Regions from separate parts of the Fundicoccus sp. Sow4_D5 genome, predicted to be linked through region 1. Evidence: riboswitches for the same ligand, from Rfam matches in the RefSeq annotation. Region 1 holds a riboswitch; the other holds the start of a gene.
The links. A riboswitch is a leader RNA that binds a small molecule or an ion and turns the genes downstream of it on or off. The one in region 1 is predicted to bind S-adenosylmethionine.
Positions count from the first base shown of each region.

Region 2: another riboswitch for S-adenosylmethionine. It lies ahead of metK (methionine adenosyltransferase); the one in region 1 lies ahead of ACTQ45_RS09960 (hypothetical protein).

Region 1 covers NZ_JBQKLF010000008.1:100,392-108,750, forward strand. Annotated here, with positions in the region: gene ACTQ45_RS09935 (S66 family peptidase) at 1-21, opposite strand, end outside; gene ACTQ45_RS09940 (MATE family efflux transporter) at 274-1,647, opposite strand; gene ACTQ45_RS09945 (YczE/YyaS/YitT family protein) at 2,128-2,799, opposite strand; gene ACTQ45_RS09950 (YfcC family protein) at 3,207-4,619, opposite strand; gene zwf (glucose-6-phosphate dehydrogenase) at 5,002-6,471, opposite strand; SAM riboswitch class I at 6,746-6,844, shown strand; gene ACTQ45_RS09960 (hypothetical protein) at 6,914-7,213, shown strand; gene ACTQ45_RS09965 (hypothetical protein) at 7,270-7,410, opposite strand; gene ACTQ45_RS09970 (sugar-transfer associated ATP-grasp domain-containing protein) at 7,589-8,308, opposite strand; gene ACTQ45_RS09975 (ribonucleotide-diphosphate reductase subunit beta) at 8,326-8,359, opposite strand, start outside.
Region 2 covers NZ_JBQKLF010000001.1:931,546-939,904, forward strand. Annotated here, with positions in the region: gene ACTQ45_RS04295 (LysM peptidoglycan-binding domain-containing protein) at 1-1,528, opposite strand, end outside; gene ACTQ45_RS04300 (tRNA (mnm(5)s(2)U34)-methyltransferase) at 1,795-2,361, shown strand; gene metK (methionine adenosyltransferase) at 2,414-3,601, opposite strand; SMK box riboswitch at 3,599-3,690, opposite strand; gene ACTQ45_RS04310 (hypothetical protein) at 3,784-4,584, shown strand; gene ACTQ45_RS04315 (hypothetical protein) at 4,714-7,314, shown strand; gene ACTQ45_RS04320 (ABC transporter ATP-binding protein) at 7,334-8,194, shown strand.

The DNA of each region.
Region 1 (8,359 bases):
CCCGTGTCTTAAATGAATCATTGCACTCTCTCCTTTTACCTTAGGCACGATAGACCTTGAAACGTCTTGGTGTCTATTCTAGCTAAGTAGTTCTTCATTTCATATTAAATTCCTTCTAGTATAAAAGATAGTGACACTCTTGGCTATTATAATCCCTTGCAATCACTAAATAATTGGATGTTTTATTTGGCCATCAACTATTTTTTATATCTAAATCATACTTGACTAATAGTAAAAAAAACCACCTGTGCACAGCACAAGATGGTCCATTAATTATACAATATCGCTGATAACAGGCTCTATTTCTAAACGCATCACATGTTTTAGACGATAACGAGACAGTGTGAATATGAGAATACCTTTTAAAACCGAGGTTAATGACATGGCAACCCAAATTCCTGACACACCCATTAAAGGCATGAGTAACATGGCTAAAGGGATTCGTATGACATTAAAAGTGGAATTGATGAGAGCTGGTGTACGCGTGTCGCCGATTCCGTTTAGGAAACCGCCCCCACCAATCTCAATACTCATAAACAATTGGCTCATGCCAAAAATGAATAAATAAACAGCCCCTAGTTCAACCGCTTGCGAATCATTTGGAATGAATAATTGGAACAGTTGATAGCGGAAAACTAATAAAACAACGGTCGCAATCATACCGATTGTCGCTACGGATTTCATACTCGTATTGTAAATATCTTTCACACGTTCAAAAAAGCGCGCCCCGAAATTTTGACCAGTGAAGGCTGTGATTGCAGCTGCAAATCCTTCAGTTGTCATCCAAGAAATCGATTCGATGTTAGAGCCTACAGAAGCAACCGCTAGAGGTAAAGCGCCGTAAGATGCTACCGAACGGTTCAACAAGACACTAATCAGTGCGTGAATATTGGATTGTAATGAAATTGGAAAACCTAATCGCGTCATTTCCTTCAATAAACTCAAATCAGGCTGAAAAACCATTGGGCGACTGTGGTTAATCAAATCATCACTACGTTTAATAACGTAGGCAAAACAAGCAAACACAACAAATTGTGCGAAGACTGTTGCGATAGCCGCACCTTGAATCCCCAATGCAGGAAATGGCCCCCAACCGAAAATCAAGAAAGGATCTGCGACAATATTAATCAGTAAGCCGAGTGTATTCACCCTAAATGGCAGGCGACTGTTTCCTAGACTATTGTAGGCACCGGAAAGCACCGGGTTGATGAAAAACAAAGGCATTCCCATCGCAATTACCACTAAATACTGTTCGGTCAAGCGATTGACACTCTCATCCAAATTATAAAATTGAATGAGAGCATCTTTAAATACCAGAAGCAAACCGCCGTAAACAATACCCATTAACAGTGATAGCCACAAGCCATTATTAATCGACAATTTAGTGCGCCCACGTTCGCCTGCTCCATAATATTGAGCAGCCAACACCGACATGCCAACTCGAGGAATTAGCGCGAAAGAACTACCAATCCACATCAAGAAACCTACCTGACCAGCTGCGGCCACCGCTTCGGTCCCGATGCGTCCAATCCAAGCGATATCCGTTAAGTTATAGGCCATTTGAATAAAGGCAGTCCCCATCAGTGGCGCCCCAAACCGAATCATCGTCGGTAGTATCTTTCCATGTAATAAATCTAATGACTTCATACCATCCCCCCTTTACTAGATAGAATAATAGCAGAAGACACCCCTAAAGACAATCACATAAATTCTCCGACCACACTAGCATTTAAAATCCCTCTAGGTAAAACGACTAACTTTCACAACCTTCCTTGAAACCATGGATTATAACGAAGTTACTTCCCCTTTAACTTATTTAAACCACGTCTTTAAGTTTCTTCCCATGACCTCGCGTCTTGTAGAAAGTCTAAGTTTTGAATCACTACGTTCTAGGTGGTTTATTCAGCCAATATATTGACAAACTTAAAGCAACTCTAAAGGTGCCCGATGGACCCCTTCAGTTCTTGCTTCAAGTCCTTTCAGTTGATTTAAAAAGGTGCGCGTGGTAGTTAGTTGACGAAAAGAACGATTTAATTAACGTGTAAAAGCGAAAACCAGCCAACTAACTACGGTTAGTTGACTGGTTTTCAGTGTGTTGCTTAAAGCGCTATTGCGGGCCCAATGCTCTTACGCTTCTTCTTCAATTCCTGGACTTAACTTTTCCATGATCGGCATAGTAATTTTATCAGAGAAAAACTCGATGAAAGGACCAGCCACAAAACCAGTAATAAAGGTTGTGACACCAATCGGTCCACTTAAAAAAAAAGCGCCTGCGACTACAATAACATCCTGGCTGATTCGAGCATAACGATAACGCCAGCCCGTCTTATCAGACACTATCGGAGCAATCGCATCATAAGGCGACACGCCGAGTTTGGCATCCTTGTAAACAGCGACTCCAAAAGTGAATATCGCAATCGCCGCGAGGGTTATCAAGAGTTTGAAAACCATCGATAAATCATCGGGCGACAAGAAACTCTCCAATAGGCCCGTAAAGAATTGAATTTGATAACCAACCAAAATCATATTAAATATTGTTCCCCAACCAAGTTGTGAGCGGTCAATGAAAAAGATTATCACCAAAATAATAAGATTGACGACAAGTTGAAAGTTACCTAATGAGAAGCCTAGTAGTTCCGACGCTCCTGTGTTCAATGCTGTAAACGGATCTAAGCCCATAGACATACTTTCGCTTAAAGCAGCCCCAAAACTAATCAAGGTAATCCCAACAATTGAGACAAGTGCACGGATTATGAAATCTTTCCACTCAACCTTTTGTAGTTTTTCTTTGATATCCATTAATCAATCATTCCTTTCCTATAACTAAGGTATCCTTAAGTTTATCTGTCACATTTATGTGTGACTACTTGTTTTGTGGCAGTCTATTTGAGTCTTTCTGACTGTTTTCTAGCTGCTTGCTTCTTCTATTATAAGGAAAAGTTTAAGGAAATACACTTCAAAGACTTACCGAATCTACCTTATTTTATAGGGGGAGTTGATTGGGGGCTGTAGGTGAATTTTGCTGAGTCGACACGTTAGAAAGAAGTAGATGGGATAATTGAAGAGTGAAGCCTTGTCCAACCTACATTTGGCAAACTCCATGATGCACTCACTTTAAACTTAACAGTCAACTTATCAAAAAAAAAGCGTACCGATGAGGATTAGTCATCGAAACGCTTGATGTTGTATAATTAAATTAAAGTCTATTAGAAAGGTCCATAATTAATGTAACTTGCAATCACAACAATGACAGCTGCAACTATTAACCAGGTTATGATTAATGGTAAAGCCCACTTCATCCATTTCTTGTAGCTGATATTTCCAATTGCTAAAGCAGCCATGAAATATCCTGATGCTGGCCACAGAATGTTTGTGATACCATCTCCTAATTGATAAGCCAAGATTGTTGTTTGTCTAGTAACTGACGTGATATCTGCTAATGGTAACATAATGGGTAAAGCAATGACCGCTTTTCCACTTCCTGATGCGATAACGGCGTTGAATAATGTCGTTACCGTTAGAATACCTACCGAAGCAATCTGACTTGGTAAAGCCACAACAAATCGCGCTAAGTACATAATGATTGTATCCATAACCATCGCATCTGTTAAAACAACCGCGATACTTCTGGCGATACCAATAACAAAAGCACCTACAATCATTTCAATTAAACCGGCAACAAAACTGTCTAATACTTCATTCAATGTCATGCCTGCGACGATACCTGGGATAACTCCTAATAAGATAAAGTAACCAGACATTTCACTAAAACTCCAGCTTAATAAAATCACACCGAAAATTAAGCCAATAAACAGAAGAATTGCTAACAAACCTGCTAAACGAACTCTTGGATAAACCACTGCATCCGCAGTTTCTTGTGCTGCTAACTCACGCTGTGTCACTAAATCCTGTTCGTAAACTGAACTTGCTTTTGGATCCTTCAAGATTTTCTTTGAGTAAATGGCAATATATACACAAGAGATAAGCATTAAGACAATCGCTGTAATAATTCTAAATCCCATACCAGAATAGAGTGGTAAATCGGCAAGTAAATGACCTAAGCCTACTGTTGCTGGCGCTGACCATGCCGCACTAAAACCGGCAGCTGTCGCTGTTAGAGATATAGCGACTGTAACCATTGAGTCAAATCCTAAAGCAAACAGTAATGGCATTAATACTGGAATGTAAATTAATGCTAATTCTGGTACACCAATGAAGCCAGTAATTAAAACAAAAACGGCTGATAACACAAAAATAATTGCTAATTTTTTGTTTTCAAATGTTTTAACTAAACTTGCCACACCTAGTCTCAACATGCCCGTTTTTTTAATGACACCAAAGGCGCCACCAATCATAAAAGTAATAATGATGACATCAATTGATTCTTTAATTCCTCGTGGAATGGCGGTCATAATATTGGTTAGTGATAAATTGTTTTGAGTTACAAATCGGAAAGTATCCGGATCTACTGCTGTTCTTCCATCTGATGTAATCACTCGATCATAAACACCTGACGGGATGAGATATCCCGCAATAACTGCTAAAACAAGCATCACGAGTAGAATGACCCAAGGATGCATCCCTTTATTGTCTTTAGCTTTCACTTGCTCAGTCACCATAATAAATTTCCTCCTTTATCGTTTCGCGCAAATTAAATTGACTCTTTATTAAGAATACTGCCCTTCGAATAGACGTTTAACTTAAATCACCCCAATTGTAACCGTTATCATATCTTTATATTAACAAATCTAAATTTTTATTACTTTGTATCATTCGGACAAAACCTACAGATGATTAGCACTTTCGTCCATTGTATTCTTCTGTTATTTATGGAACCGTTATCAATAAATGGTTTGTGTCAGTTCTATCGAACGATATCAGACAAGAAAAACAGTTCGATATTGCATTTTCTGCAAATCAAACTGTTTTCTCTATTGCTTTAATCAACTTAAACTTTACGATGCTACTCATGAGCGAGCATTAACTTCCCCCCACCCCTTTTTAAGCTGTGGGTAGCTCACTGCGGTAAATCCATTCATGTCCATTCTGCTTCACTAATTGTTCTGCTTCAGCCGGTCCAAAACTCTTGGCACGATAATTTGGAAAGTCGGGTTCAGGCAACTCTTGCCACGCATTCACGATACTATCCGCAATCCGCCATTGCTCTTTGATTTCTGGGAAGGTTGGGAATAAGACGGCCTCCCCCTTCAAGGCATCCTCCAACAAATTCTCGTAAGGATCTGGAATGTAGGCTGTTTGATAATTCTTATCATCCGGTCCAAAGAAACTCGTCAGGGCTGCAAACTCATTGGTCGCCTGCTTTTGATCCAAGACAAAAGACAGACCGCGCTTAGGTTCTAACTCAAAGGTCAGTCGATTGGCCACGTTGCCTTCGACATCACCACGATTTTTCAAAACTAAATCAATCGTAAAATGATTTTCAACTAAAGCTTTGCCTGTCCTGACATAGAAAGGCACCCCTTGCCAGCGATCCGAATTGACCGCCAGTTCTGCCGCAAAGTAAGTGTCGGTATTACTGTCTGTGGACACATCTTCTTCATCACGGTAATTATTATACTCACCACTCTGATCAGCCTGATATTGCCCTCTGACCACCTTATCTTTGACCATCTTCTTGTCAAAATCAGCCACACTCTTCAAAGCTTTTAACTTCTCTTTATGCACATCCACCGCCTCTAGTGATTTAGGTAAATCCATTGCCACTATAGCTAATAACTGAAGAATATGATTTTGGAACATATCTAAAACTGCGCCATAATCATCATAAAAGCCACCTCGATCTTCAATCGATAAGGATTCTGGCAAAGAAATTTGAACATTCTCAACAAAGTTCTTATTCCAAATCGCATCAATGATTGGATTGAAATAACGTGTCGCCAGAATATTCTGAGCGAAATCCATGGCTGGAAAATGATCATTATAATAGATATTCTCTTCTTCAAACGCCTTCAACAATAATTTATTATATTCTTTGGCCGACGCTAGATTTTCTCCAAAGGGCTTTTCAACAATCACTTTATGATTGCCTTCAATCTCAAGCATGCCCGACGCTTTTAAATGGGTCGTCGTTTCATCGTATAAGTTTGGCGAAATCGAATAGAAATACAAGAAATTGTTATCGAGCTGCTTTTCCTTCACGACTTCATTGATTGTCTCTTTTAACGTCTCAAAATCAGCCGCCTGCATACTATCAACCACCTCATAGCTACACAACTTTAAAAAACCATCATCAAACTCAGTGAAATTCGGCCCCTTTTCTACCGCTTGTTTGACATAGTCCTGAAACTCTTTCTCAGAAAAGTTGGATCGCGCCGCTCCAATAATCGCAAACTTCTCAGCCAACTTATCTCTTACGTATAACTGATGCAAAGCCGGATAAATAAAACGCTCCGCCAAATCCCCGGAAGCCCCAAAAATGACCATCAAACCACTAATTTGTTTATTTTCCATATGTTTCATCCTTTCCACACTTGTTTATCTTCTCTTTTAGTATAGGTAACAGTAGAAAAACCTGTCAAAGAATCCGACTTACTTTCCCCTTCGGGAGAATAGGTCTATTATTTTGTTAGGAAAAATTATTATATAGTAGGAAAGCAGACAGCACGTCTATCTGACGCTTCTCAAGACGCTCTGGTTAAACCTAAAGCATGTTCTTTGCTTTAAGTGGCCTGCTTTTGAAAATCGCGCTAATCCATGGTATAATATACATACAATTTAAGAACACAACTTATCCAGAGTAAGCAGAGGGAATTGGCCCGATGACGCTTCAGCAACCTACCGTTTGGCAAGGTGCTACATCCAACTCGAAAGAGATAGATGAGTCTAAACCGTTTCGGCATGACTTTTTCAGTTGTGCTTTTTTTATTGAAAAAAAAATTAGGAGTGGTTTAGTATGACAAAAATTGTAGATGTAAAAGGTCATGAGATTTTCAATCGTTTTTCGTTTGAAACCTCTAATGTGGCAGAACGGGTTCAGTTTTTAAATTTTGCGATTGAGATCAGAGTACAAGAACTTTTAAAAAAGATTGATCCAAAGTTTGTGACAAGTGCCAATGTGGTGAATCGTCGATTGAATATTCCATTAAAATGCAAACAAGATTTAGACCAAATGCTGGAAGATCAAACGTTGAAGGACGCAGCGCGTCATCAACAACTCGATGCCATTCAAACAAGTATCTTTGGTCAGCTATAGACTAAACAAAAAATGCGACGACGTGGTGTATTTTCCCACATTGTCGCGTCTTTTAATTAAAAGGGGAAATCATCGGCCTCTGGATTGGGTTCAATGTCAGCCCATTCTGCTGCTTCTTCCAGCGTAGTTCCATAAGGAAGACCACTTGAGGTAAGTCCCGCAATAAATTCAAAGCCATAATGCTCCTCAAGCGTCATCTGAATTACTACAGAATCTTTGTTCTTGTTTTTATTTTTTTCACAACCAACACCTCACATCCATTAAAAAGCGAAGGAGTATGCTTTTTTTATCTACTTCTAATTATACTAATAGAAGTATTCTGTCCAAATTGCTTGAAATTGTCGTTTTTCTAACATCTTTCCTAGTAATGGAGTCTTAAAGCACTTTATGATAGTGGTAAAAAGCCTTAGCTTTCGGATTCGCAAGGATTGGCTGATGCACTTGATGTAAACTAACTCCTGGTTCACTATTTCCTTCTAATAAGCAAATGCCAGAATTCGTTACGACTACATCCCAGCCTACATATTTAATTTGCTTCATTTCGTAAACATGATTGGCAACAGACAGCATCTTAGTTTTTATTTCTGGCCAATGTGGCACTGACTGTCCAGTCAATTGCATCCCTGTATCGGGATGTTTTTCATACCAGTTAATAACTCCTTGATGAGGAATCACGGCGGCTTTACCTAATTGTCCCGTGTCAAAGGCAATAGAGAGACTTAAGCCTCTTCTCCGGAAATTGTCCGTCGGCATCGATAGACTGGTTCCAACTCGGAAGACCGAAGCAGCAATAAATGCCTTCTGAGTAAACGGATCAATCATCGTAAGCATTCGAATCGTATTTAACGTCTCAGGAAATAATGCTTGAGCAAATTCTCCTTGTTGAATAAATTCTGAGATAAAGTAATCATCCAAATTATCGAGATAGTCTAAAAACATCGGAGGAGTCATAGTTTGGCTATTTCTATGAATTTGTCCATCGGCCCAATAAACAACTGAAACACCCCGGCCTTCAGCACCGTCAATTGGCTTGATGACCAGTTTCACGTTGGGATGCGTGGTCAAATAAGTCAACAAGCCCTCTGAATCTTGCAACTCTTCGTTTCGAGAAATTAGTTGACCGATCTCTTCTCAAAGAAATCCACA
Region 2 (8,359 bases), on a different contig from region 1:
TTGCAATTGCGTATAATGAGTCTCCACGTTGAACTGTATACGTTCCTGAACTTGTAACTGGCGTGCTAGTTTCAGGTGTTGATGGAGTCGTTGGAACAGATGTTTCTGGTGTACTTACCTCAAGTGCAGCTGTTGACGGAGTTGTTGTCGCTCCACTTACTTTCAATGACTGACCTGGATAAATTAAACTACCAGATAAATTATTTAATTCTCTAAGTTGGCTTAATGTCATCCCATGTTTTGATGCAATGGCATAAAGACTGTCGCCAGCTTTAACTGAATAAGCCCCAGATGTAGAGGGTGTTGTCGGTGGTGTGACCGTTCCATTTTCTACGTTACCAGGTGTTGTTGCTTCTGGTACATTTGTTTCTGGTGTTGTTGAACTTCCTGTTCCTGGCACTTTCAACGATTGACCAGGGTGAATTAAAAAGCTTGTTGTACCGTTTAATTTTTGTAAATCAGCAATTGAAACACCATATTTACTTGCAATAGCCCAATAGCTGTCGCCAGCTTTAACTACATAAGATCCACCTGCTGCTGGAGCAGAAGGATGAGTTGTCACTGGATTATCAATTTCAGGCTTAGTACTTTCTTCAGGTGCAGTATCAGCCGCTTCATTATCTGTTGTTCCACCAGGAATGACTAGCTTTTGATTCGGCGCAATAAAGTAAGAAGTTAATGAATTAGCTTCCATCAATTGCGTTAATGAAATACCATGATTTGCGGCAATTCTATATAATGAATCTCCCGCTTTGACTGTGTAACTACCAACAGAAGTTGATGGTAAATCTGGCGTTGATGGTGTTTCTGAAACTTCCGGATTTGCTGGAACTTCTTCAACTGGTGTTTCAGGCGCTACCGGATTACCATTCATATCGAATTCAGCTAAACCATATTGTTCAATAATTTTATTTAACTTTGTTGCGTATGAAGTGTCTGTTGCATAACGTCCAGTTAAATATTGAGTGGCATCTTGATACGATTCAGTATTACTGTAACGCGTACCAGAATAGAACTCATAACGCCAACTAGATGGGTCATTGTCACCGGTTAAAAGTGACGCATAGTCCCCTAATGATTGATCATAATTTTCGTACTTACGGAAATCATCCGTAATAGTATAATAATTACCTGAACCATCATCTTCTAATGTTTCTACATGGATTGAATTTCCATTATAGTCGCCTTTAATTCCAAACAAGTTATAGTTTGGTGATTGAGCTAAAGTACTATTACCCCAAGCAGATTCTAAAGCTGCTTGCGCAATCATTACAGAAGCATACAAATCATTTTTTGCTGCAATATCTTTAGCGTAACCAGATATGTTCTTAAGAAATTCTGACGGACTTAGTCTATTACTTTGTGCATAAACAGTAGTTGACTGTGTTTCAGGAGTCAACTGGTTTAATACAGCACTTGCTGAAAACAATACAAGTCCTGTATTGATTCTAATAATGAGTTTTTTTGATGAGTCTAAACGTTTCATTGCTTTTTTACGTTCTATGACTGATTGTCTCGTTTTAATCACTCATTTTACCTCCCAGTTTCCAAATTAATTCTGTAAAAATATTCCAAAATTGTAACTACACCCGTTATTATAGTCAACATTCACACAAAAAACTTGAATAAATCAGTCTTTTTGTTTAGTCTTAATAAATGTAACAATAACGTAACATAGTGCACAAGCTAAATTATTTTCTTTACCACAATAAAAGAATAGTATCTTCATCCTTATGCTAAGATTAACATTACATAAAATATTACTAAAATCCATAAAATTTAAAGGAGATTTCAATGTTAAAAGCCTTACACTACAGCAAAGAGCTTCTACGTACACTCGTTTCTCAGTTTCCAAACGGTACATTTATTGATGCTACCCTTGGCAAAGGAAATGACCTAATATCAGTATTAACCCACCCTCATTTCACAGGAAAAGTGATAGGTTTTGATATTCAAGAAGCTGCCATACAAACGACTCAAGAAAGAATTTATACGCATGGTATTGAAGGGGAATACCAACTTATTCAAAATTCCCATGCCAAACTAGCAGATTATTTAGAAAGTGACGAACAAATCCATGGTGCTATATTTAATTTAGGCTACTTACCTGGAGGCGATCATTCTATTACAACACAAGCAAATTCTACCCTTTTAGCCATTGAAGAGATGGGAAGTCGCCTTGTCACAAAAGGCCAAATTATCATCGTGGTTTATTCTGGTCATCCAGCTGGACAAGCTGAGAAGGAATCCCTTTTTCAAGCACTGAGCACGTGGCCACAAGAAAACTTTCAAGTTTTACAATATGAATTCATCAATCAGAGAAATAATCCTCCTATGGTTATAATCATAGAGAAAAGATAATTTTCTCAATACAAAAAAGCTTTTCAGAATTAACTGAAAAGCTTTATTTTTATTAAGCATTAAAAGCAGCTTTTAATTCTTCTACTTTATCTGTACGTTCCCACGTAAATTCATGGTCTAATCGTCCAAAATGACCATAAGCAGCTGTATTTGCGTAAACTGGTTGACGTAAATTGAGCATATTAATAATACCATTTGGAGTTAACGTAAAGATTTTGCGAATTGCTGCTACTAATTCAGCTTCAGAGACTGTGCCTGTTCCAAAAGTTTCAGCGGCAATTGATAATGGTTCTGCCACACCAATTGCGTAAGATAATTGAATCTCACATCTTTTAGCTAATCCTGCTGCAACAATGTTCTTGGCAATATATCTAGCAGCATAGCTGGCAGAACGGTCAACTTTAGTTGCGTCTTTACCACTAAACGCTCCTCCACCATGTCGTGAAAAACCACCATAGGTATCCACAATGATTTTACGTCCGGTTAATCCAGAATCTCCTACTGGACCACCAATGACAAACTTACCTGTTGGGTTAATATACATAATCGTATCGTCGTCTAACCATTCGCTAGGTATAATGGGTTTAACAACATGTTCAATCACATCCGCACGTAACTGTTCTAACTCAATACCTTCATCATGTTGAGTACTGATAACAATTGTATCTAAACGTTTAATAGATTCATCGTCATTATATTCAACAGTAATTTGTGTTTTTCCGTCTGGACCTAAGTAAGGAACAATTCCTTCTTTACGTACATCTGTTAATCGTTTAGCCAACTGGTGACTTAAAGAAATTGGTAATGGGATCATTTCCGCTGTTTCATCGTTGGCATAGCCAAACATTAACCCTTGATCGCCTGCGCCTATTTCTTTTTGAGTTACATCTGTTCCTCGAGTTTCAATAGCATCGTCCACTCCTTGGGCAATATCTGGTGATTGTTCGTCTAAAGAGACAAGCACCGCAACATTATCAGCATCGAAACCATATTTACGGCCTACATAACCAATCTCAGCGATTTTCTTTCTTACAATTTGTTGGATATCGACGTACGCTGTAGTAGTCACCTCTCCAAATACTAAAACTAACCCCGTGTTAACGGCAGTTTCACAAGCCACACGTGCAAAAGGATCTTGTTCTAGGATTGCATCTAAGATTGCGTCACTAATTTGATCGGCAATTTTATCTGGATGCCCTTCAGTTACTGACTCAGATGTAAATAGTTTTTTCTCTTTCATTTCTTTTCCCCCATATTAAATTTTGGTTACAAGGCAATTTCACTTGATAGACAAGTGAACCCTATCGGGAACTTTTGGTTGTAACGTTCTTAATTATACATTAATATAGTCAATATAGGTAGTTTTATTGAAGAAATCCTTGGTGATTTTAAACAAGGTTTCAAACGAAAGGTATAAATAGCATGAAACAATTTATTAAACTTTTACAACATCCCCTGCTTAAAATCTTATTATCACCTCTAGCCTTTATTGGATTTGGATTGATTACAGGGTTAACGATGACCAGTCAGCCCCAGTGGCTAAATATTGTGTTACTTTATCTTATCGTTGCGATGGCCCATTTAATTGATCACTTTTTCTTTTTGAAATATTCACGTAAGAGAGATGACGCGACACCGATGGTATTGCTCTACTTATGTGAAGTGGTCATGGTTGTAAGTGCAGTCATATTTTTTATGCAGCAACATATAATCATCAGTTTGTTGCTGACGATGTACTTAATTTTTATTCATCTTCAATGGTTCCCCTATAAAATGACTGGAACATTCTATCATTATTTACTTAATGTCTTTTTCCATTCTTTTATTTTAAATGTTATTGCCTTTTATACCCAGACTAATGGTATTACACCAGAAATATTAATTGCTTTAATTCCTGTTGTACTCTTTGTAGCAGGTAATCAATTGGAAACCACACGATTAAAACAATTACTGGGAAAAGCAAAGATAGCCTTTTGGTTGAAAGGCAGTACCATTCTTTCAGTCATTTTTTCTTTCATTGCCCTTGGCCTAGCAGTCTACTTCTGTCTACCAAGTAGTACTTTTTACATGGTCCAAAGCATTTTCTTCTTAATTACGACAGTTAGTATTCTGCCAACTCTAGTCGTGACCAAACAAGCTAAACAAGCACAGAATAAAATAAACTATTACAGTAGCATCAGTCTAATTTTTAGTATCCTTTATGGCTTGAGCTATGTCTTTTAAATCATTAGCCTTTGACTTAGTCAACGGCTTTTTTTTATACAATTTAATAGTAAACCGTTTGCATATTCATTATGACAGTGATAACATCAACTCAATATATTTATAATCCAATCAATAAAGGGGATGTCTATGAAAGCTCTCTACTTTGAACTTAAAAAAATTCAGAATAAGCGACTCATTATTTTATTGTTTTTAGTTCCCATTATCGTAACAGCCGGTTTGTATACTTACCGTTCTAATTCATCTATAGATTTCAGACGCCAAGAGCAACAAACTGCTAATAGACTACTTAGTGATTTAAGTTGGAGACTCGCTGAATATAATGATCAAAGAGGTTATTATGGCCCTAGTCAAAACCAAGCAAATAATCCTGACGAGCTTACTGAACATCAGCAATACATCTATGATTTATTGGATGCATCTGAGCGTGAAAGATTTCATTACAGCGTCGCAGCGTATCATGAAAACTGGGCTGACTTAAATCAATCAAAACAGAAAATTTGGCTTAATTTACTTAAGGTTATCGACGCCGGTGAAAATTTAAGATCTTTAAATCATGATGAACTAATCGCTGACACCTATAAGTTAGATTGGTTAATCGAGCACAATATTGATCATTTAGATTTTGAAACAGATAACCATTCTGCTTTCGTTTTGTTTAACAGTTTCCAGCTCCTTTTAGGACTTCCAGCGATTGTTATGATTATCTATCTATTCGGATTAGAATCCTTCTTAGAAGCTAAACGTGAGCAGTTTAATTTCTCTAGAGTGCTACCTATCCCGTATGCAAAAGTCTTATTTACAAAGTTAAAACTTTTTATTTCAATGCTCGTTATTTATCTCGTCATGAGTCTATTGACTCTTGGTATGTTTAGTCTTCTATTAGATGAGAACCCTTTAACTACTCAGTTAAATTATCCCATCGTTTCCACTCTCACTGAATCCGTTATAGTGAAACCATTATGGGAGGTTTTTACTTATCAAATCATCGGTTTTATTCTACTAAGTTTGCTTAGTTTGATACTCATTAGCATTCTCGCCTTTATTTTTGGCAATGAGCTATTCGTCTCTTTTCTTTTTGCTACTTTTTTTACAACAGGTATTCAAATCAATCAACTTTATAACAAAGACTCTCAGTTCTACAATCCATTTGCTTGGTTCAATAGCAATTACCATATTATACATAATTCACGGTTACACTTAGTATTAACAGCTAGTTTGCTTGTCATATTTATTTTAATATTATTTTTCTTTGTCTTTTTAAAAGGTGCTTATCTACGGCCATGGTCGTTTAAAGATACTTATAAGCAAAAACACTCATTAAATAAATTATTTTTTGTTAAGTTTGAATGGCTCAAAATACGCCGACAAAACTTCTTGTTTTATAGTCTCGCAATAGTGTTTTCTTTTGTATTGACACTCGCTATTTCTCAATTTCAACAATACACTAATGACTTAAGTACACTAGTGGAAAGAAATGAAGCAGCAGTGGCAGACCAAGCGCGTACAAAACAATTATTTGAAGAGTCTATTACTTCTATCGAGTTAATATTAGCTGATGAAGAACTGCAAAATTTTGACCGACGTCAATATGAAGAACAATTGGAGTATCTGAGAGAAAGTTACTCTGATACACTGGCAAATCATGCCATAATAAATCAACAACTTATCGACATTAAAGCCAATGATTATCGATTATTTAATCAAGAAGCAACAGATAGTCTCGAACAAGATTATCATTTCGTTATGGGGAAAGCTGAGGTTCAATTTTCTAGAAGAATTCCTTTGCGACATCATATTTTCGTTCCGAATGCTTATATCAACTATGAACTTAGCCAATGGAAGCAAAAACACTCGATTGACTTCGTTCCATTAGGTGGGCCTTTCCATACATTATTTATTCCTGAGTACGAAGAAACCCCACGCAGTGGAGAGAATCAACCTCCTTTAAGTATTGATCAAGCTGTTTTTGAAAATTATTTAACAACCGTTTCAAAACCACATCAATATATTAGTGGACTAAATTTATCTGCTTCACTTTTAACTGACTCGATATACCTAATACTACTTATCACAATCATTGTATTCTTCGCGACAAGCTACGCGACAGAATTAGATAATCGCCAAACGATTCGTTACTTAGTCACTCAACCTAAGACGCTCGTACAAATTATTTCGACTAAACTAAAAGTAGCATACGCAATGACTTTTCTATTTATTTTATTAAGTTTACTTATCACATTCACAATCGGTAGTTTATTCAATGGCCCAGGACAAATGGATTTTCCTTTTATCCAATACATTGCTAAAAGTATCGGAGATTCCAATGAGTTTAGCTATTTTAACATTCCATCTTTCAATGAGTACTTTCAAATATTACCGTTATGGAAATTAGTGCTGATGGGGCTAGCTCTTCTACTATCAAATGCATTTGTCGCAATCAATTTAACTTACTTCATTTCAACAGCTATCAAAAACAGATGGCTTGTTGCTACAACAAGTATCTTATTTTTAGGAATCGGTATGGTATTTTTCTATTACATACCTAACCAACTGCAACAATTTTCACCTTTTGCTTACTTAAATATTGCAGATGTTCTATCAGGTGAATCATCTATTACGCATAACTATCAGTATTTCAATTGGATAACAGGTGTATCTTCACAATTCGTATTTGGCCTAATACTCAGCCTATTAACTTTCTTACGCGTTCGTAAAAAGGCTAATTAAAAAGGAGACCTCAGACTATATGATATCCGCACAAAATATAACAAAAACATATCACAATAAAACAGTACTCAATCAAATCAGTTTTGAACTAAATTATGGTGACATGGTGGGCCTAGTCGGCCCAAATGGGGTTGGTAAAACTACCCTTCTATCGTCAATGATGGGACTGATACCTTTAGATAATGGAAAGGTCGTAATGGCAGACACTTCGTTTAGTGAAACTGACATGTATCGTAAAGTAGGATTTATGCAAGATAACAGTGTCTTGTACCCCTATTTAACTGGATATGACCACTTAGCATACGTTGCTTATGCGCAAAACATTAAGGCATCTGATATTGAAAAAATTTCTAGAAGAGTTGGTAATTTTGATTACTTACATAAAAAAGTTGGTGAGTATTCTTTAGGTATGAAGCAACATCTTTTGTTTGCCTCTGCTATATTACATAATCCTAAAGTTCTTTTATTAGATGAGCCTTTCAATGGTCTTGATCCGACGAGTTTAATTCGTATCCGCGAATTAATAGAAGAACTCTCTGATAATAAAACGACAGTCATTCTGTCCTCTCATAACTTGGATGAAATCGACAGAATGACTCGCAACATTTTTTTCTTAAAAGATGGAGATATTTTATATCGCAACCTTGCCAAGTATAAAATCTATTCTTATTTAATCACAGTTTCTCAACTTCCAGATAAAGAGACACTAAGAAAAATGTCTGTCGAAGAAAGGATAAATAATCAGTTACTTGTTTCTAAAGAACAATTAAATCCATTAATTTATGAATTAAACCAACAAGCTATTGAGATTTTAGATATCGAAAGAACACAGTTTGGTAGTGAAAATCTCTATCGAGAACTATATCATCAGGCACAGTGAAGCACAGTCATCTTAAGCTGCTAGAGTTTAAAAAGGATTGCTTATTATCTGAAGAAAGCAAATTTTCTACAATGTAATGATTTGAACCAAGCATTCGTCACCATATTCAACATCACTGATCACATAGTAAAGAATCAAGCCTCGTTATGTTGGCTATCAACTTTT